One region of the Thioalkalivibrio sp. ALE12 genome, then DNA from elsewhere that is predicted to be linked to it. Evidence: predicted binding sites of a transcription regulator. Region 1 holds the regulator's gene; each other region holds the start of a gene.
What was found. Region 1 encodes FliA, which starts transcription of late flagellar genes. Its sites were predicted from a motif close to GCTAAAGTTNNNNNNNNNNCNGCCGATA; they were not measured.
Positions count from the first base shown of each region.

Region 2: F614_RS0103975 (methyl-accepting chemotaxis protein) is a predicted target of FliA. The motif match lies at 2,174-2,201, and genes of this name have one in related genera.
Region 3: F614_RS0110925 (chemotaxis protein CheV) is a predicted target of FliA. The motif match lies at 3,488-3,515, and genes of this name have one in related genera.
Region 4: F614_RS0106475 (methyl-accepting chemotaxis protein) is a predicted target of FliA. The motif match lies at 2,312-2,339, and genes of this name have one in related genera.

Region 1 covers NZ_KB905905.1:119,391-124,692, reverse strand. The annotation lists gene F614_RS0100600 (chemotaxis protein CheA) at 1-709, opposite strand, end outside; gene F614_RS0100595 (protein phosphatase CheZ) at 755-1,531, opposite strand; gene cheY (chemotaxis response regulator CheY) at 1,627-2,007, opposite strand; gene F614_RS0100585 (RNA polymerase sigma factor FliA) at 2,049-2,816, opposite strand; gene F614_RS0100580 (MinD/ParA family protein) at 2,813-3,637, opposite strand; partial or broken gene flhF (flagellar biosynthesis protein FlhF) at 3,806-4,913, opposite strand; gene flhA (flagellar biosynthesis protein FlhA) at 4,962-5,302, opposite strand, start outside.
Region 2 covers NZ_KB905906.1:140,794-146,095, reverse strand. The annotation lists gene F614_RS0103990 (cupin domain-containing protein) at 141-620, shown strand; gene F614_RS0103985 (rhodanese-like domain-containing protein) at 755-1,177, opposite strand; gene F614_RS0103980 (hypothetical protein) at 1,454-2,092, shown strand; gene F614_RS0103975 (methyl-accepting chemotaxis protein) at 2,406-4,040, shown strand; gene F614_RS0103970 (DsrE family protein) at 4,359-4,793, shown strand; gene F614_RS0103965 (hypothetical protein) at 4,960-5,241, shown strand.
Region 3 covers NZ_KB905911.1:68,109-73,410, reverse strand. The annotation lists gene F614_RS0110945 (flagellar hook assembly protein FlgD) at 1-316, opposite strand, end outside; gene flgC (flagellar basal body rod protein FlgC) at 328-747, opposite strand; gene flgB (flagellar basal body rod protein FlgB) at 775-1,182, opposite strand; gene F614_RS0110930 (protein-glutamate O-methyltransferase CheR) at 1,401-2,216, opposite strand; gene F614_RS0110925 (chemotaxis protein CheV) at 2,422-3,360, opposite strand; gene flgA (flagellar basal body P-ring formation chaperone FlgA) at 3,656-4,345, shown strand; gene flgM (flagellar biosynthesis anti-sigma factor FlgM) at 4,452-4,766, shown strand; gene F614_RS0110910 (flagella synthesis protein FlgN) at 4,782-5,267, shown strand.
Region 4 covers NZ_KB905907.1:90,514-95,815, reverse strand. The annotation lists partial or broken gene F614_RS14965 (DUF488 domain-containing protein) at 1-255, shown strand, start outside; gene F614_RS0106475 (methyl-accepting chemotaxis protein) at 295-2,232, opposite strand; gene moaB (molybdenum cofactor biosynthesis protein B) at 2,672-3,208, opposite strand; gene rluB (23S rRNA pseudouridine(2605) synthase RluB) at 3,268-4,263, shown strand; gene F614_RS0106460 (endonuclease III domain-containing protein) at 4,270-4,923, shown strand; gene F614_RS0106455 (lipopolysaccharide assembly protein LapA domain-containing protein) at 5,004-5,219, shown strand; gene F614_RS0106450 (nitrate/nitrite transporter) at 5,292-5,302, shown strand, end outside.

The DNA.
Region 1 (5,302 bases):
CCTTGGCCTGCAACTCGTCCAGCAGGTTCTCGAATTCGTCGTCGGTGATCAGGTCGCCGGAGCCACTCGCATCCTCCGCAGCCGGTTCTTCTCCGGCCGCATCGCCCGCGGTGGAGCCCGTCTCCACGGGCTTCGGCGGCTGATCGCCGTGCAGGCTGTCGAGCAGGGCCTCGAATTCGTCGTCGGTGATCTCGTCACCGGCACCGACCATCGCTTCGCCATCCGCCGCCGGTTCCGCATCCGTATCCGCTTGCGGTTCGGGCTCTGGCTCCGGCTCGGGTTCCGGGGGCGGCGGCGCGGCGGGCTCCGCCGCCACGTCCTCGTTGTTCGCCATGCGCCGGAGGTTTTCCACCAGGTCGGCCTCGGCGGGCGTGGGATCCACGCCGGAGCGCAGGTCCCCGAACATCACGTTCAGGGTATCCAGCACCCGCAGCATGGTGTCCATCAGGTGACTGTCCGCCCGCCGCTCACCGTTACGCAGCAGGTTGAAGACGTCCTCCGCGTGATGGCACACGGTCACCAGGGGATCCAGGCTCAGGAAGCCGGCCCCGCCCTTGATGGTATGGAAGCTACGAAAGACCGCATTCAGCAGATCCCGGTCATCCGGATTCTGTTCCAGGTCGATGAGTTGCTCGTTGAGCCCCTCCAGCAGTTCCCCGGCCTCGATCAGGAAGTCCTGAAGGATTTCGTCATTGGGGTCGATGGCCATTCAGTCTCTCCGGTCGCGTGGCGCCATTCGCATGAGGGGAACTGCCTAGAAGCCCAGGCTCGATAGCAGATCGTCCACCTCGTCCTGTCCTTGAACGACATCCGCGGCGGAATCTTGAGTCTTGGGCACGCTGGGACCGTGACCCTTGCGGTCCGCCTCGCGATCCTCCTCGCGTTGTTCAAGCGACGCCTCGGCCGCCTCGACCTGCTCCATGCGCCCACTGGAGAGCCGGATCAGGGACACCAGGTTCTCTTCCAGGTCGGTCACCAGCTGGATCACGCGGCGAATCACCTGGCCGGTAATATCCTGATAGCTCTGTGCCATCAGCACCTCGGAGAGCAGCCGGCGCAGCTCCTCGGTGTCTTCCCCCGCCTGCGCGAAGAACGTGTCGAGCTCGCGGGCAAAGTCCCGGAACTCCTCCACCGAGAGCTGGCGGTTGCGAAAGCGCGTCCACTTCGCCGTCAGGTTGGCCGCCTGCTGACTGAACGACTCCGCGATCGGCAGGCTCGACTCGATGGCATTCATGGTGTCGTGGGCCGCCTGTTCGGTCATCGTGACCACGTAATTCAGGCGTTCCTTTGCGTCCGGGATCTCCGCCTGGGTCAGTTCGACCAGACGCGAATCGCCGCGGAAGCTTTGCAGGGCCTCGTGAAGATCACGGGTCAGCTTGCCCAGCTCGTCGAAGAGTTCGCGGTCATAGGGGCGCGCCAGATCCTGCACCAGCGCCCGGGCGCCCGTGTCGTCGCCCGCCTCCAGCGTCTTGACCAACTGCCGCGCAAGCTCCAGCTGATCGTCGCGTGGTGGGTGTTCCTGTTCAGTCATGAGAAGCCTCTTGCGGGTACGGCGCGGAAGGTTTCGGACGACGCCCGCGGCGGTCGGTGCCACGGGCGTCGGGCATATCGGTCACAGGCCCATGATTATCCCTGTGCTTCAATGCGTTCGAAGATCTTGTCGATCTTTTCCTTCAGCGTCTCGGCGGTGAACGGCTTGACCACGTAGCCGTTCACGCCCGCCTCGGCCGCCTCGACGATCTGGTCGCGCTTGGCCTCCGCCGTCACCATCAGCACCGGCATGGACTTGAGGTTCGGGTCGGCGCGCACGGCCTTCAGCAAGTCGATCCCCGGCATGTTGGGCATGTTCCAGTCGGTGATCAGAAAGTCGAAATCCCCGTTCTGCAGCATAGGCAGCGCGGTGCTGCCGTCGTCGGCTTCCTGGGTATTGTTGAAGCCAAGATCACGCAACAGGTTCTTGATAATGCGCCGCATCGTGGAAAAGTCGTCCACGATGAGAATCTTCATTCCCTTGTCCACACGTCACTCCGGGATTCGTAGGGTGGGTTTTAGAATAACTGCAAAGCCGTACCGTCTTCGAGCCACGAACCCAGGCGGGCGCGCAGTCGAATGGTGGCCTGACTTCGGATCTGGCTGACGCGCGACTCGGTCACGCCCAGCACGGCGCCGATCTCGCGCAGGTTGAGCTCTTCGATGTAGTAGAGCGACAGCACCAGCCGCTCGCGTTCGGGGAGATCGCCGAGGGCTTCGGCCAGTTCCTGACGGAACTCACCGGCCTCGAGGGTGCGGGCCGGCGACACCTCCTGCCCTTCGATCACGCGATCGGCCCCGTCGTCACCCCCGCCGAGGTCGTCCAGGGCGAACAGGTGGGCTCCGGCGTGATCCTGCAGCATCTCGTAGTACTGGTCGATCGGCACGTCCAGCTCGGCGGCGACCTCGCTGCCACGCGCCGCCCGCCCCTCGCGCGCCTCGACGGTCTGGATCGCCGCGGCAATACGCCGACTGTTGCGGTGCACCGAACGCGGTGTCCAGTCACTGCGGCGCAGCTCGTCGATCATCGCGCCACGGATGCGGATCCCGGCGTAGGTGGCAAAGGTCGCGCCCTGGCCGCCCTCGAACTGGCGCGCCGCCTCGAGCAGCCCGATCATGCCCGCCTGAATCAGGTCATCCACCTGCACCGAGGCGGGGAGCCGCGCCATCAGGTGATGGGCGATGCGGTGGACCAGCTCGACGTGATCGGCAATCAGCTCCTCGTGCCCGCCGCTGGCCGCGGAGGCCGCCTGATAGCCGGAAAGTCGATTACGCGTCGTCATCATGCGCTCTGCAGCATCCGTTCCACGAAAAACCCGACGCCACCGTGGTCACCGCCGCCCACCGGCCAGCGGTCTACGGTCCGTGCCAGTTCGGCAAAGGCCTTCCCCGCCGGGCTCCCGGGGTACTGCTGTACCACTGGCGCGCGTTTCTGCACCGCCTTGCGCAGGTGATCATCCATCGGAATATAGCCGGCCAGGTCGAGCACCACCTCCGGCAGGTAGTTGCCGCAGACGGTATTGAGTTTCTGCATCAGTCGCTCGGCGCCTTCGCGGCCGTCGACCATGTTCGTCACCATGCGGAAGCGACGCAGGCCATGATCGCGGTGCAGGACCTTGATCAGGGCATAAGCGTCGGTAATCGAGGCGGGCTCGTCGCAGACCACCACCAGGGTCTCCTGGACCGCGCGGCAGAACGACGTCACGGATTCCTGCAGGCCGGCCGCGGTGTCCACGATCAGCACATCCAGGGGTTTGCGATAGGCGCTGAAGGCATGGATCAGACCGGCATGCTCGGCCGGCGTCAGGTTGGCCATCGCCGCGATCCCCGAAGCCGAAGGCACCACCTTTACCCCGTCCGGCCCCTGGACGAGCACATCCTCCAGGCTGTCCACATCACCGGTCACCAGGTCGTGCAGCGTGCGCTCGGGACGCATCCCCAGCAGCAGGTCCACGTTGGCCAGGCCCAGATCGGCGTCGAACAGCATGACCTCGCGCCCGAGCCGGGCCAGGCCCACCGACAGGTTCACCGATACGTTGGTCTTGCCCACCCCGCCCTTGCCCGAGGCAACCGCGATGACCTTCAACGGCTTGTTAGTGCGTGGCATAGCGCCCCTTCCCGACCGGTTGAATCAGTTCCAGCGTGGCGGGCTCCGCCGCCCGTGCCGGACGTGCCTGGGCGCGCGCGCGTCGCGGCGGTTCCATCTCCGCCAGGCGCTCGGCCGCCCAGGTCTCGCGGGCATTGGCCGCTGCCCCGGGTTCATCGGCGGCATCCTCCAGGGCCAGTCGGGTCAGATACCCGGTATCGACCCGGTGAAAGTCCTCGGCAATACGCTGGCCATCGCTGACGAACCCCAGCCCCAGGTGCTGATCCAGCAGTACGGACAGGACCTCGCCCAGCTCCTCGGCCTCGTCCAGCTTGGTCAGCACCAGCGCCGAGGGCTCCGCCTTGCGAAATGCCTCCAGCACCCGCCGCAACGCGCTCCCCTGGGTCGTCGCCGACACCACCAGCCAGCTCTCGGCCCGGATGTCCGGCGGCAGGTGCGCGAACAGGGATTCGTCCTCCACTGCCCGCGGGGCCTGTCCCGCCGTATCCACCAGGATCAGGTGCCCATCCTCCACGCGGCGCGCCAGTTCGCGCAACTCTCTCGCGTTCTGCAGCACCCGCACCGAGATCCCCGCCATCTGGGCGAAGGCCTGCAACTGGCGCGTGGCCCCGATGCGCTGGCTGTCCAGGGTGACCAGCGTAACCGAATCCGGGCCCATGCGGCGGATCTGGCGCAGCGCGATGCGGGCCAGCGTGGTGGTCTTGCCAACGCCGGTGGGCCCGACCAGCGCCAGCAGGCCGCCCTCGTCCAGGATGTCCGGCCGGTGGGTGGCAATCGCGCCCGACAACCGCGCCCGCAGGCGTTCCCAGGCCTGTTCCGGCGAGCTGTCATCGAGAATGCTTCCGGCCAGGCTGCGCGCCAGGGCGTCGCTGAACCCGCGGTCGATCAGGCGCGCCTTGCATTCCGCCGCCAGCGGGTGGCGGGCCGCCCAGCGCGCCTCTTCGCTCTCCGCATACTGGCGCGTCATCAGGCTGCGCAGGTCGCGCAGCTCCTGCCGCATGGCGGTCAGCTCCGGGTCGGCCGGCCACGACGCTGCGGCCTGACCGGCGCCGCGCTCGCGGGCCGGCCGGGCGGTTGTGCTCGCTTCGCGGCTCGTCGCGGGCGCGTCCTGCGCGGCTACCGGCTCCGACGCGGCGCCGTCCTCCAGCGCCGCGACCACCTCCAGCCAGCCGTCGACCCGGCGACTGGACAGGATGACCGCGTCCTCGCCCTGCTGCTCGCGCACCTGGCGCATCGCGTCACGCATGTCCCGGGCCCGATATCGTCTGACGTTCATGCTTTTTCTCCTGTGCCGCTCGCGCGGCGGAACCCTTCATCGTGTCGTTCAGGCGGACTGCTTCTGCGACTCTTCCTGGCCGACGGTGGCAACCACCCGGATCCGGCGATTGTCCGGAATCTCGGTGAAGGCCAGCACGGTCAGACTGCGGACCGCGCCGCGCAGCCACCCGGCGATCCAGGAGCGGATCTCCGGTGCCACCACCAGGACCGCCGGCTGTCCGGCCGTCTCCTGGCGGCGGGCCGCATCGGCCACCGAGCGCTGCAGCCGCTCCGCCAGCCCGGGCTCCAGTCCAACCGTGCCGCCCGAGCTCCCCTGCAGGGACTTATGCAAGAGCTGTTCCAACGACGGATCCAGCGCGATCAGGGGCAGCTCGTCCTCCGGCCCCA
Region 2 (5,302 bases), on a different contig from region 1:
TGTGGAAGCCACCCCGACCGGGCCAAGCCAGAATCCTGGATAAAGGCCGCGCGCACGCATCCCTGTGGCGGGGCCCATGACGGAGAAAAGGCTACGCCCGGCCCGCGGCCGGCCAAGCCATGGACCCCAGGAGGTGCCTCATGTACGACCACTCGATCCGGCCCACGGGAACGCTTCGCCGCCTGGCTGCATGGGCCGCCGCGCTCGCCCTGGCCGCCCCCTTGGCGAGCCTGGCGGCCGACGACGGCCAGGCCTTTATCTGGGCGCCGGACGCCCCCGATCTCGAATGGAACCCCTGCCCGGCCTTCATGCCCGACGACTGCCGCCTGGCCGTCCTCCAGGGCGACCCGGCCGAGCCCAACGCCGATGTGTTCTTCCTGCTGCCCGGCAACAGCACCGCGCCCCATCACTGGCACACCAGCGCCGAGCGCATGGTGCTGGTCCAGGGCGAGATGCAGGTGGACTATGACGATCAGGAACCGGTAGTGCTTCGGCCCGGGACCTACGCCTATGGCCCTGCGCGACTGGCGCATACCACCCACTGCATCTCGGACGAGGACTGCATCCTGTTCATCGCGTTCGAAGAACCGGTGGACGCGCACGAGACACACGGTCACTGAGGCCAGCCGATCCCTGCCATCCGGGCTTGACGCCCCGGGCTCGTTCCAACGGGCGGGCAGAACGACAAGCCTTTGCGCAATGCGCCGAGAGCCGGCGCATTGCCAGCAACGAGGCAGGGAGGCGAGTACGCGCCTTATTCGGTAGCGGCGTCGCGGGGCCACTCGCGAAAGCCTTCGCGAACCGAAAGGCAGCGGGTATACCCCAGGTCCCGCAGCAGTTCGGCGGCGCGCAGGCTGCGCCGGCCGCTGTTGCACAGGCACAGCAGGATCTGGTCCTGGGTGACGTGATGCCGGTTAATCAGGGAGATGAAGTGCTGGAAGTCGCGATCATCCGGCTCGTCCGCGTCCAGCAGCTCCTGCTCTTCCTCCGACAGGCCCCGACCCAGTAGCTGCTTCAGGCGGAACAGGGGCACCGGGACCGCCCCTTCCACCTCGCCCTCCAGTTCCAGCTCGAAGGGCTGACGGATATCCAGCAGCACCGCCAGACCAATATCCACCAGCTCGCGGGCCGCGTTGACGCTGATCTCCAGCTTTGGATCGTCCGTCTCGTTCACCATGCAGGCTCCTTTTGCGTCGGGGTTGTGAGGGCGCACGGGGTTCGCTTCAGCAGGCGCCCCTAGTTCCGATAGATTTCGCGAAACACCGCATGATTGCAAAAGGCCCGAAGCCCGACGCGCACGCGCGCTGGCCCTGCAGCGCCTCCACACACCAGTCCATGCCGCATGCATTGGGCCCCGTGGTTGTACGCGCCGGCCGAATCACCGGTCTCTCGCCTGCTCGAAGCGATTTTCGGGCACTATCGCAAGGGCAATCGCCCCCCCATGGAGGCCCCCTTGACCGACGAGACTACCGGTGGAACCGAAGGCACGCTTCCCCTGCAACGGCTGGCCGGCTGGGCGCTTCGCGGAATCGCCGCCCTGACGGGCCTCGGCGGACTGCTCGCCTCGCTGGCCTTCTGGATGCTGGCGCAGGAGACACCGGAGCTCCCGTGGCCGCTCGTCTCCCTGATCCTGCTGCAGATCCTGTTCGGGATAGCCGTGCTCGCCTGGGTCGCGTTGTTGTGGCGCCGCGCCCGGGCACTGGGAGCACTGGATACCCGGGACTATCCCGCCATCACCTGCGTTGTCGTCTGCATGCGGCTGGCGGGCGAATTGCTGGCAACCGGCGTGGTCCTGTTGGCGGTGGCCCTGTCGGTGATCTCCCTGACGGCCGCAGAACCCTTCGCGGGCGCAGCCGTAGCCGCATTCGGGCTGGAAGCGGAACAGATGGAAGCAATCGGCTGGGCACTGGCCGTGCTTGCAGCCCTCCTGTGGCCGCTGGCCGGGCTCTTTGCGGCCGGGATGATCCTGTTCGGGGCCTACCTGTTCGCCGACGCCATGATGGCCATGCTGGAGTACGTGCGCGATCTACGGCGGATCCGCGAGACACTGGCGTCGAGCCGCGACCGCGAGCGCGACCGCGACCCGGAATGAGACGGCGCCCGGGCCAGGACCACGGGCACCGATCCGACCAGCGTCCCGCCACCTTGAGGGACACTCGGCGCGGTTGATGTGGCTCAAGGTTTGGCGCGCGGGGCCGTTTAAGCTGTCATCAGGGCAATGCCGCCGCCGGTGGCGTCCGCTGCCATGCGCGCCAACAAGGCGCGGCGCCTGCCGGTAACACCGCAGCCGTCCGCGCACGACGCCCGCCCCCGGAATACCCGGGGCACGGACGCCTGCATGGATCGGCATTCCCCCGGCCCGGTACCTCGGGCTTACCCCTTCCAGGCCATACAAGGACCCGCCCATGAACCTCCGCTCGCTCTCCGTTCGATCCAAGCTGGTCATCACCATCGTGGTACCCGTGGCCGCGCTCCTGCTGCTGGCCGCCCTGGCGGCCCGCGGCACGGCCAATATCGAAGAAGGCGTGCAGAACATCTACCACGACCGGGTCGTGCCCCTGCAGCAGTTGAAGACCATCGCGGACAACTACGCGGTGCTGGTTATCGATGCCGTGAACAAGGCCGATGCCGGGCGCATGACCGCGGAAGAGGCCCTGGCCGACGTGCGCGAGGCGCGCACGGAGATCGCCACGATCTGGGAGGCCTACCTGGCCACGACGCTGACGCCCCGGGAACAGGAACTCGCCGATGGCGCCCGCTCCCTGTTCCGCGCGGCCAACGCCGACCTGGATCGCCTGGAGGCGGCGCTGGGCGGGATGTCCGGCAATGTGCAGGGCGAGCTCGACGCCTTCAACGGCCCGCTGTACGACAGCATCGACCCGATCAGCGACCAGATCACCGAGCTGGTCGACCTGCAGATCGAGGTCGCCGGCGCGGAGGCCGAACGGGTATCGGAGTTCTACACCCAGGTGCTGGTGCGCAGCGGCGCCCTGATGCTGGTGGTATTGATCGGGGTCGTGATTACCGGGGTGTGGACCTATCGCTCGGTAGCGCTCCCGATCGCGCACATGCGCCAGACGCTGGAGGGGATTGCTGGCGACCATGACCTGTCGCGCCGGGTGAATGTCACCGCGAACGACGAGATCGGTGCGACCGCGACCGCCCTGAACAGCATGCTCGACCAGTTCCAGGATTCCATCCGCGAGCTGCGTACCCTGACCGACCAGATGGCCTCGGCCGCCGAGCAGTTGTCCGCGGTCAGCGCGCAGACCGACGGCAACATCGACCAGCAGCGTTCGCAGACCGAGCAGGTCTCGACCGCGATGAACGAGATGGCCGCGACGGTTCAGGAGGTCGCGCGCAACGCCTCCGATGCCGCCTCCTCCAGCCAGGAAGCCGACCAGGAGTCCCGCTCGGGGGGCGAGGTCGTGCGTACGGTGGTCAGCGACATCGGCCGCCTGTCCGGCGAGGTCGCCACCATCGAAGAAACCGTGCGCAACCTGGACGAGAAGGGCCAGCAGATCGGCTCGGTGCTGGACGTGATCCGCGGGATCGCCGAGCAGACCAACCTGCTGGCCCTGAACGCGGCGATCGAGGCCGCCCGGGCCGGCGAACAGGGTCGTGGCTTTGCGGTGGTCGCCGACGAGGTCCGCACCCTCGCCTCGCGCACCCAGGACTCCACCGCCGACATCCAGGCGATGATCGAGGCCCTGCAGGCCGGTACCCGCAACGCGGTCACCGCGATGGGTCGCGGACGCGAGATGGCGGAGGCCACCAGCAACGATGCCGAGCGCGCCGGCCAGGCGCTGGAATCCATCGTCCAGGCCGTCGGCCGGATCAGCGACATGACCACGCAGATCGCCAGCGCCGCGGAAGAGCAGAACGCCGTGGCCGAGGAGATCAACCGCAACATCTACGCGATCAACGACATCACCGGCGACACCGCCAATGGCTCGCGCCAGACCGCGACCGCCAGCCAGGAGGTCGCGGATATCGCCTCGCGCGTACGCGACCTGGCCTCCGCCTACCGCATCGCGTAACCCTCGCATTCTGGTCACCCGCGAGGCCCGCTCCAGGGCCCGCGGGCCTGCCCCTGCAGGCGTTCAGACATCGTCCGGACTATCTGGTCCCGCGACGAGACCAGGCCTTCGCCGACAACAGAATTTGTGTTCGGCGCACGGGGAACTCCCACGTTCCTCGAGGATCGCATTCTCCAGCCGCCCGGGTCACGTCGTCATTCGATGACGTTTTCATGACCGCTCTCACTGTAATCGCATTCTAGACGCATTCTTGTTGCAATACGTTTTAGAATCTGCTTATTTTCTACTCTTCCACTTTCGAAACGATCAGGAGACTCCATGCGAGCCATCAAGACACTAGCCGCTTCCGCCCTTATCGCCCTTGCCGGTGCAGGCGCGACCGCACAGGCGGACGAGCCCTCCAAGCTGTTCGTCAGTGTCACCTCGGCCGATGATCACACCCAGTTCATGTCCATGGTTCTGGCCAACCAAAGCATGCGTCAGGGTCAGGAAATCCGTGTGCTGCTGTGCGGTCCTGCCGCGAAGATGGCGACCGAAGACTTCGACGGCGCCACCATGCAGCCGGCAGACCGGAATGCGCAGCAACTGATGATGAACCTGCTCAACAACGGCGCGACCGTCGAGACCTGCGCCATCTTCCTGCCGAACACGGACTACACCGAGGCCGACCTGCTTGACGGCATTACGCCGGCCGATCCGGAAGAAGTCGGTGCCTACATGGCTGATCCGAACGTGCGTTTCTTCTCGAACTGATCACTCGCTGGTAGTGATGACGAGGCCCTCTTCGGAGGGCCTTTTTTGTTGGTAGACCAGGATCCCAACAGGCCGCTTGGCCCGGTAAGATGTCGATTGTCCGGACCTCTTCGGTCCTCGGGTATACCCCGGATGCACGCCGACGACTACTGGGAGGAGCGTCGCTGTGAGACTCTGGTCGAAGTGGAAAAAAGGCGGGGCGCTGCTGGCCAACGTCCTGCAGCGCCAGGGAATCGATCCGAAGGCAGCCGCGGCACGGGATCGCTTCAAGCAGATCCTGGATGACGCCGAGGCCGAGGCCGACACGCGCCTGGCTCGCGAGCAACAGGACACAGGACCTCTGTCACGGGACGAGCGCAACACCCGCTGGGAGGCGCTGTTCTTCGAGGAGATCCGCGCCCGGGCCAGGGACTACGCACAATCCGCGCGCAACCAGCGCAAGAATTAACCCGACCACACTGCCAGGTCCATTTCGTGGCGCCCGTCGCGCTTCGTGCTACCCTCCGCCG
Region 3 (5,302 bases), on a different contig from region 1:
CGCCAAACTCGACGGGCACCAGTACATCCTTGCCAACCAGCGAAGCCGCCTGCAGCGTCTGGTTCTGCCCCAGGGACTGCGCCAGCTTCTCGAAGGACTTGGACAGCTGCTCGATGCCGGTCACGGTGGAGAACTGCGCCATCTGGCCGAGGAAATCACCGTTATCCATCGGCTCCATCGGGTCCTGGTTCTCCAGCTGGGTGGTCATCAGCTTGAGGAAGTCGGACTGCCCGAGGCGGTCCATCTCGCCTTCCGGCTTCTTCTCCGGGCGCGACAGGCCGAGGCGATCCAGCAATTCGGGGGAAATCTGTGTCATGGCGGGCTCCTCTAGCCTTGGCCGATCTGCAATGTGCGCTGGAGCAGCTGACGCGAGGTCTCCATCACCTCGACGTTCGCTTCGTAGTTGCGCGAGGCGGACATCATGTTGGCCATCTCCTCGACCACGCTGATCGCCGGGCGGAAGATGTAGCCCTCCTCGTTCGCCTGCGGGTGGTGTGGCTCGTAGTGGGCCTGTGGCGGGGCCTGCGACTCGGTCACGCCGGCCACCCGCACGGACGTCGCCGCACCATTGGGGTTGGCCTGATCCATCACGCTCTGGAACAGCACCTGCTTGGCGCGATACGCCTCGTCCGGGTTGGTGGCGGCGGTGTTCGCGTTGGCCAGATTCGAGGCCACGGTATTCAGGCGCACCGACTGCGCCGACAGCGCCGAAGCCGAGGTATTGAACAGACTGAACATATTGCTCACGACATCGATCTCCCGATCAGGCCCGCGTTAACGGTCGCCCCTCAGGGCTTCGCGGATGCCGGAGACCCGGCGATTGAGGAATTCCAGACTGCTCTGGTACTGGATCGCGTTCTCGGCAAAGGCGGCACGTTCCATCTGCGGATCCACCGTGTTGCCATCCAGGGACGCCTGCGAAGGGACGCGATAAAGCGCCTCGGCCTGCCCGTTCATCGCCCCGGCATTGGGGTCGATATGCGCCGCCTGGCTACGCGCCATGGGCAAGTGATTGCCGCTCCCAGCCGCGGACTCGAGCACCGCGCGAAAGTCGATATCGCGCGCCTTGTAGTTCGGGGTGTCCGCATTGGCGATGTTGGAGGCCAGCAGCTCCATGCGCTGGGCGCGCACGTTGACCGCCTGCGGCAGGATGCCCATCGCCTTGTCGAGAGAGAGACTCATCGTTTCCGTCCTGTCCGCCCGTGGCGGACCCTCGCTACCAGAACCGGGACGCAGCCATTGCGGCCCTTTGCGAGGAGACCGATGCAATCGCTATGCCAGCGACGGGAATCCGTCTCGGCTGGGGACGCCCTTAGCGGGAAACGTGGGAAGGGGGCAATTCGAGTCGCGGCCGCATTGCGCGGGCGTTTCGGACCTGGCGGCCCTGCGACGGAGGGGCGTCAGGATTTGAGCCGGAGGACCGAGCCGTAGTCGGTGCGAACCGTCTCGAAGGCCTTGGTGTACGGGCCGGCCGTCTCCGAAGCGCCAAGAAACAGATAGCCGCCCGGATTCATCTGCCGGGCAATACCGTCAAGAACCTGTCGCTTGGTCTCGCCGGAGAAATAGATCAGCACGTTGCGGCAGAACACCAGGTCGAACTTGCCCAGTGCCGCGTAGCTGTCGATCAGGTTGAGCTTCTGAAAACGACAGCGCCGCTGGACCTCGGGAACGACCTTGTGGCCGTCCGTCACGGTCTCGAAGAAGCGCGCGCGGCGGCTCTCGCTCAACCCGCGCACAATACTCAGGCCGTCGTAGACCGCCCGCCGGGCGTCATCCAGGATCTTCTCCGACAGGTCCGTCCCCAGGATGGATACCGGCACCTTGCGCGGGGGGCGGGATTCCTCCCACTCGGAGACGACCATGGAGATGCTGTAGGCCTCCTGGCCACTGGAACAGCCGGAAGACCAGACCTTGATGCTGCTTCCCTTCGCAGCCAGCTCCGGCAACAACACATGCCGGAGGATCTCGAACGGAAAGCCATCGCGAAACCACGAGGTTTCGTTGGTCGTCATCGCGTCGATCACACGGGTGCGCAGCCGCGGATTCGGGGCTTGCCGCATCGCGTGCAGGAGCTCCGGCACGCTCTTGAAGTCGAACTCGTCGAGCAGCCGGGACAGTCGGCTCGACACCAGATACTGACGGCTGTCACCCAGCACCAGGCCGCAGCAGTCCTGCAGGAAGCGGGAAAACTCCTCGTAATCGCGGGAATCGATCACCGGTTCATCCCCGAGCACAGTCCATGGTGATTAGCATCCTGATGACGAGTCCTTGACAGCGGCGCCCGCGCCACGAAACGCAGGGGGAATCCCCGGTAGCGGGTTTCAGTATACGGTGTCGCAGGCGGGACACGACACTGGGCCCTTGTCGGCCATGTGACGCCGCCCCGGCCTTGCCGGGCGGCAACCCCGTTCCCCCCGGCGGTCATTCGACCTGTTGATCCTCGCGCCCGGTCTGGTCGAGCACCGCGTTGGCCAGTTCGTCGGGGTTGAATTTCGAGAGAAACGCATCGGCCCCGGCGCGCTTGACCATGTCGGTATTGAACTCGCCGCTCAACGAGGAATGCAGCAGCACCTTCAGATCTTTCAGGGCGGGATTGTCCCGGATCCGCGCCGTCAGCGTATAGCCGTCCATGCGTGGCATCTCGATGTCCGAGATCACCAGCTCGATCTGGTCGCGAACCGGGCCCTCCCCGGCCTTCTGCTCCAGGAAGTCGAGCGCCTCCTGACCATCCTTGAAAACCTCGTATTCGAACCCGAGACCGCGAATCGCCCCCTCGATCTGCTTGCGCGCCACGACCGAGTCGTCAACGATCACGACCTTGCGCCCCCCCGCTGGCGTGGCGTCCGCTCGGATGGACTCGGAGACCTCGGTCGGCAGAGGATTGACGATCGAAAGCACCCGTTCCACGTCGATGATCTCGACCAGCTTGTTGTCGATCTCGGTGACCGCGACCAGGAAGGACTCGCGCCCCGTACCACGCGGAGGGGACTTCACGTCCTGCCAGTTCACATTCACGATCCGGTCCACGGCCGACACCCAGAACCCCTGAACCGAACGGTTGAACTCGGTGACCACCACCTTCTGGTCGCCGCTGTCGCTGGCACCGGCCGCGCTGCGCAGGCCCATGGCGCGCGCCAGATCGATAATCGGCACCGTGCCGCCCCGCAGCGTAGCCACACCGCGCACCACACTCATCGACCCCGGGATCTGGCGCAGCGGCGGCGACGGGATCACCTCGCGCACCTTGAACACGTTGATTCCGAAGGTCTGTGATCCACCCAGGTGGAACAGCAGCAGTTCCATCCGGTTCTGACCCACCAGCTGCGTTCGCTGGTTCACATCGTCAATGAATTGACTCATGGTGCTGCTCTCCTTGTCCCGCGCCCATCTGCCGCGAGCCGCTCCCGGGAGCTCAGTGTGCACCGCGCACCCCCGGGCTGTCATTTGCAATCGCCTGTATGCGCCTTCTGGCGCCGCTTCCCAGGGATAACGGCATTGAACGCCGGGCCTTGAGTCGGGCACCGCCCGGACAACTGGCATCAAACCTGCATAGCTTCGGGTCCGCGAACGGACGCGGCAGACCCGGGGTATTCCCTCGGGCGGCGAGGACCGGCATATGCATCCACATACAACCTGTACATCACGCTGCATCCCCATGGGGCTCATGGCTCTCGTGGCGTGGTTCGCGCTCTCCGTGCCGGCCCACGCCGAGATCCACCCCGTTGCGGAGATCCGCGCGGCCGCGGAACAGTTTCTGTTGCAGGAGCTGGACGCCGAACATAGCGACGACATCAATATCGAGATCGGCCAGCTCGACAACCGGCTCCGGCTGGCCTACTGCCATGACGGACTCAACGCCCGTTTCCCGCCCGGCGGCCGCCGCGACGGCAATACCGCGATCCACCTTCAGTGTGCGGGCCCGGTCACCTGGCAGCTGTATGTCCCGGCCACGGTGGAACGTTACGCTCAGGTGCTGGTGGCCAGTCGCAACCTCCCTCGCCAGCACACGCTGACCAGCGGCGATCTGCGCTTCCAGCGCATCGAGACGTCACGCCACGCGGGCAGTTATCATGAAGACAAGTCGGCCCTCATCGGTCAGCAGACCCGGCGCAGCATTCGTCCGGGCCAGATCATCGGCACACAGCACGTCACCCAGCGCGAGATCGTCAGCCGCGGCCAGCGGGTCACGATCCTTGCCGAAAACGGCTCGATCGCCATCCGCATGCAGGGCGAGGCCCTGGAAAACGGCAGCCTCGGGGACCGCATCCGGGTCAAGAACACCTCGTCCGGGCGCGTGGTCGAGGGCGAAATCCAGCCCTCCGGGCACGTCCGGGTGACACTTTGATGCCGACTCTGTGATCGGTGTTACAAAAACCACCGCCACAGGGCTACAGTTTCAGCACACGCGGCCGTAAACACTTGCAGCACAGTTACAACGACAGGACGGCACAATGGATATCAAGGGCCTCAACACGAACAGTCTGCGCCCCGACGGCCAGAGCTCCACGGTCAAGGGCCGCGAGGACTCCAGCGGCGCGCCCAACCGGGCGCAAGAGTCGGATAGCGCCGCGACCACCGGTAACGATTCGCTTACCCTGACCGGCGCCGCCCAGGCGATGAGTTCGGCCGCCAGCGCCGGCGAGAACGCCCCGTTCGACGCGGCGCGTGTGGCCGAGCTGCGCGAGGCGATCGCCAGCGGCAACTACCCGGTGGACAACGAACAGCTGGCCGACCGCATGATCGACCTCGAGCGCCTGCTGCGCTAATCACGGACCTCACCGATGAACACCGACACGCGCCATCGCCTGCTGCGCTCCCTGGAAACCTCGATCCGGCTGGCCCACCAACTGGAAGAGGCCCTGATCCAGGAGACCCGCGCGGTCGAGGCGCGCACCCCGGAGACCCTGCAGGAGGTCGTGGCGACCAAGCAGGGGCTGCTGCAGGACCTCGAGACCGAGACCCGCCAGCAGCGCGCTATCGCCGAGGCCGCGAGCGAGTCATTCACACCCGAGGGCATGGCCCGCCTGCTCTCGCGCATGGACGACGGTGCCGTCCTCAACGATCACTGGCAGGCCCTGCGCCAGTCCATCGAGCGCTGCAACACCCTCAACCAGGGCAACGCACGCCTGATCGATCGCGATCGCCAGCGCGTGGAGCTCTCCATGCAGATCCTGCGCGGCGAAGAGGCCGGCCCGGCGGCGACCTACGACCCCTACGGGCGCACCCGCCCCAACACCCGTGGCGGACGCCGTATCACACAAGCCTGATGCAGCTTATTCGCACCGATGCTGGCATTTCGGAT
Region 4 (5,302 bases), on a different contig from region 1:
GTGGCGTGCTGGCCCGAATTCTGTCGCCGGTATCGGGCGGAACTGGCGGCCGCTCCCGACGATGCATGGGCCTGATTGCTGGGGTATGCCCGGCGTAGCCGCCTGACCCCGCTGACGGCCACCCGAAACGAGGAGCACAGCGATGCGGCGGTCCTGCGGGAACTCCTCGACGCCGAACTCGCCGAGGAGGCGACGAACGACGAGCGGGCCTCGCCGGTGTGTTTCGGACCCGAAAGCGGGGGGCGCGCGGGGTAGACCGTCTGGCCCCATGTCCCCCACGCGTCCTGATCGGCGTCAGACCTTGAAGCGGTTGACGATCTCGCGCAGTTGCTCGGACAACCCGGCCAGGGTCTCGCTAGCCTGACCCATTTGTACGACATTGGTGGCGTTGTGCTCCGAGACTTCGCTGACCGAGTGGATATTGCGGTTGATCTCGTTGGAGGTAGCCGACTGCTCTTCGGCTGCGCTCGCGATTTGCCGCGTCATGTCCTCGATCTTTTCGACCGCGGCGACAATCTGTTCGAGCGACGTGCCCGCCTGGTTGACCTGATCCACGCCATCCTGGGCCTGGGTCTGGCTGGCGGCCATCGCCGTTACGGCCTGATCCGCACGCTTCTGCACCGCCTCGATCATCTGCTGAATCTCGGTGATTGACTCCTGCGTGCGGACGGCGAGGTTGCGAACCTCCTCGGCGACCACCGCGAACCCACGACCGTCTTCCCCTGCGCGCGCTGCCTCGATTGCGGCGTTCAGAGCCAGCAGGTTGGTCTGGTCGGCGACGTTGTTGATGACCTGCAGGATGTCGCCGATATTGTCGCTGTCACCCTTGAGCGCCGTGATGACCTCGGCGGTGCTCTGGATCTCGTTCGAGAGCTTGTTGATCGAGGTGACCGATGCGCTGACCACGTTGCGGCCACTCTGGGCCTGTTCCGTGGTTTCTCGCACGACATCTGCCGTGCTCTGGCTGTTGCGGGCGACCTCCTCGACGGTCGCGGTCATCTCGTTGATCGCTGCGGCCGCGTCACTGAGCTGGGCGTTCTGGCGATTTACACCCTTGTCGGTCTCTTCGTTGATGTGTGAAAGCTCGGTAGCGGCCGAGGCGACTTCCTCGGCATGGCCGCGAACGCTGCCGATCAGTTCGCGCAGGCGGGACTGCATGGTGGCGATGGCCGCGAGCAACGACGAGTCATCGCCCTTGCGCAGCTGGATCGGGACGGTCATGTCGCCCTCCGACACCTGGCGGACGACGTCCGATGCGTAGGCAGGATCGCCCCCTAGTGTGCGCAGGACGTTGCGGATTACCCCGAGGCTGATCAGCGAGGCCGCGATCAGGATGGCGATGGTGAGGCCGACGACCCACCAAAGCGCGCGTTGCAGCTCGGCCAGTGCGACCCCTTCGTCGAGCTCCATCAGCAGGCCCCAGCCAAGCAGGGGGATGTCGGTAAAGCTACCGATCACCGCAGTCCCGATTGCGTTTTGGTAGCGTCCGACCCCACTGTCACCCGCGGCGATCGCCTGTGCAGCCCGGGTGTCGATTGGCTGGTCCGTATCGGGGGCCGATTCAACCGGTGTCACGGGATGCCGGTCGCGGTCTACGAGGTAGATCTCGGATCCTTCGCCGAGATCGATCGCGTTGACCCGATCAAAGATCGTGTCGAGTTGCACCGCCCCGCGCATCACGGCGATTGGTTCGCCATCCGGTCCTTCGATCGGAATTGCGACGGTGCTGACCCGATTGCCCGTCGCGCGGGAAACCACCGGCCGCGAGAAGGTGTCCTCCCCACTGATCGCGCTCTGGAACCATGCCCGGTCGGGCACATTGAAATCGTTCGCCTCCTCGCGGCTGAGGACGCGCGCCTGTCCGTCGAAGGCCACTCCGACCTCGCCCATGCCGTCGGCATTCACGACAAAGATCGTGTCGTATTCACCGCGCAGCGACGCGATCTGCTCGATCAGGTGCTCGAGTTCATCGAGGTCCATGCCGCGAGCTGCATCGAGGCCTGCGAGGTAGCGCATTTCATCCTGCCGCCCCAGGAGCCATTCGTTGAAGGACTGGGCGTTGGATTCGCCCATTGCGTGAAGCCGGTCGATGGTCGCGTCGGTGTAGGAGGCGCGGTACTGCAAGAAGATGAGGGTGGCAACGATGAGGATCGCGCCCACGATGAGAGACAGGATCATCAGCGTCAGGCGGGTACCGAAGCCGACACTGGAGAGGGGGTTCAGGGATGTCATCGCGTTGTCCTTCCATTTCGTTGTTCTAGTCGGAGGGCGACAAGCAGATCCGTGTGAGCGCCGCACCCGATACAGGGGGTAGCGGCACGCCCAAAGGCTTTTTTAGAGCATTTTGGGCATTTTTCTTGTGGGAACGGTGTATCGCGTTTCGGTACGGACGGATTTCCCGGTAATCGCTATCCGGGATCCTGGCGGCAGGGGTTGCCCCGACGGGGGAGATCCCGGCTTTTCGCTACGCTCCGGCCGGGATGACGATGCAGGGGTAAAGGGCGGCGCTGGTGATATTCCAGGAAAGGCGCGGATTACAGCGACCTGCGGCTGGCTATGCCGCCTCCGGAGGATCTCCGTGACTGGCCGACTCTCGTTGCTAATCAGGTCCGCTTTCGAGCTTGGCCTTGTTCGTGCCTTCGTGCTCTTCGTGGTGAAATCCGTATTTCCCTCAGGACTCCGTCAGGCGCGGCATCAGCATGGTGAGGTTGCAGGGCATGGTGCGGTCGTCGAGCTGGGCCTGGATGATGCGGTCCCAGGCGGTGCGGCAGGCGCCGGTGGAGCCGGGCAGTACGAAGAGGTAGGTGCCGTTCGCGACCCCTGAAAGGGCGCGGGACTGCAGGCTGGATGTGCCGATCTCTTCATAAGAGAGCATGCGGAACAGCTCGCCGAAGCCCTCGATGGTCTTGTCCAGCAGCACCGAGGCGGCCTCGGGTGTGCCGTCACGGCCGGTGATGCCAGTGCCGCCGGTGGTGAGCACCGCATCGATCTCGGGGTCGGCGATCCAGCGCGAGAGCTCCGCGCGGATGGCGTAGATGTCGTCCTTCACGATCCCGCGATCGGCCAGGCGGTGGCCGGCGCCTTCGAGGCGTTCCACGAGGGCATCGCCGGAGCGGTCCTCCGCCAGTTCGCGGCTGTCGGAGACGGTGAGCACAGCGATGTTCAGCGGCGTCCGGACGGGGGTGGTCTCCGGCGTGGAATCGGTCATGGCAACGTCCTGTTGGTGTATCGTGGCGCCCATCTTAATGAGTTGCTGGAGTTCCGGGAATGTCGGAGCGGGTACAGAAGGTCCTGGCGGCGCGCGGGCTGGGTTCGCGGCGCGAGATCGAGGGCTGGATCGAGCGCGGCGAGGTGCAGGTGAACAACCGGACCGCGCGGCTGGGGGATCAGGTCGACGAGCACGACGTGATTCGCGTGCGCGGGCGTATCGTGCGGCGCCCGGAGCACCCGCACCGCTGGATCGTGTATCACAAGCCGGTGGGCGAGATCTGCAGCCGCTCCGATCCCGAGGGCCGGCGACCGGTGTTTGCCAGCCTGCCGCGTCTGAAGGGGCAGCGCTGGGTGGCGGTAGGCCGGCTGGACCTGAATACTTCGGGCCTGCTGCTGTTTACCACCGACGGTGAGCTGGCCAACCGGCTGATGCACCCGAGCATGGCGCTGGAACGCGAGTATGCCGTGCGGGTACTCGGCGAGGTGCCGGCGGCCACGCTGGACATGCTGCGCGAGGGCGTGGAGCTGGAGGATGGCCCGGCGCGTTTCGACAGTCTGGAGGAGCAGGGCGGGGACGGCGCCAATCACTGGTATCACGTGATCGTCAGCGAGGGGCGCAACCGCCTGGTGCGGCGGTTGTGGGATGCCGTCGGGGTCACGGTCAGCCGCCTGATCCGGGTGCGCTACGGGCCGGTGGTCCTTGGGCGGGGTCTGAAGACCGGCGCGGTGCGCGACCTGGAGAGCCGCGAGGTGGCCGGGCTGTACGCGGCGGCGGACCTGCCGATCCCGGAATCGGCGCGCCCTCGCGGGCGGGGCGGACCGCGCCGCGACCCCCGGAGCAAGCAGCGGCCCGGCAAGCCGGCGGCGGCCGGCAAGTCGCGCAACAGTCGGGCGGCGCGCGAGGACGGCTGGAGTTCCTCGCCGCCGAAGAAGTCGGGCAAGCCGGCATCCCCTGGTGGTCGCGGTGGTGGCCGGGGCGCGAAGCCCTCGGGCGGTCGTTCCGGCGGGCGCCCGGCGGGCGGTGGCAAATCGGGCGGGCGTCGCCAGCGGTAACGCCACGTGCGGATTCCCGACCTTCTGGAGGCCCTGCGTGCGGAGTACGGCGACCTGCAATGGTGGCCGGCCGATACCGCCTTCGAGGTGATGGTCGGTGCGGTACTGACCCAGAACACCAGCTGGACCAACGTCGAGAAGGCCCTGGACAACCTGCGCGCCATCGATGCCCTCTCGCCCGAAGGACTGATGGCGCTTGACCCGGAAGAACTGGCCGAGCGGATTCGTCCCAGTGGCTACTTCAACGTGAAGGCCGACCGGCTGCGGCATCTGCTGCGCTTCCTTGAGGCATCCGGCGGTGTCGAGGGACTGACCGCGCTGGAAACGGCCGAGTTGCGCTCGGCGTTGCTGGGCGTCAAGGGCGTGGGCCCGGAGACGGCCGACGATATCGTGCTGTATGCCTTCGACCGCCCGGTCTTCGTGGTGGATGCCTACACGCGGCGTCTGTTCGAGCGCCTGGAGGTCCCGCAGGCGCAGGCCCCCTATGATCAGCTGCGTGGCCACGTCGAGACGGAGTTGGGGCCGGATGTGGCCGCCCTGAACGACCTGCATGCGCTGATCGTGGAGCATGGCAAGGAGCGCTGCCGCCCGCGACCGCGGTGCGAAGGCTGCCCGCTGCGCGACCACTGCAGCCATCCCGACACTCGGGGAAACCCTTGAGGTCGCCGCCTCGTGCCGGTTGACGCTGACCCCGGGGCGCCCGAACCTGAGCGTTTGGCCCGACTGACCCGGGAGGTCGCATGCGGTACGTCTACTCCCTGCTGATCATCGTGTTCGTCGCGGTGGTCGCGATCTTTGCAATCCAGAACCTGCGACTGGTGACCCTGAATTTCCTGACCCTGCATGTGACGCTGCCACTGGCGTTGCTGATCGTCGGGATCTACCTGCTGGGGCTCGTCTCCGGGGGCGCGCTGGTGGCCCTGCTCAAGCGCTGGATCCGTGGCGCGAGTCGCTGATCGGGGCGGTTCGACGCCTATGAACGGTCGCGTACGGTGACGGCGCTCTGGATTCGTCGTCACCCCCTGCTGGTGATCGTGGT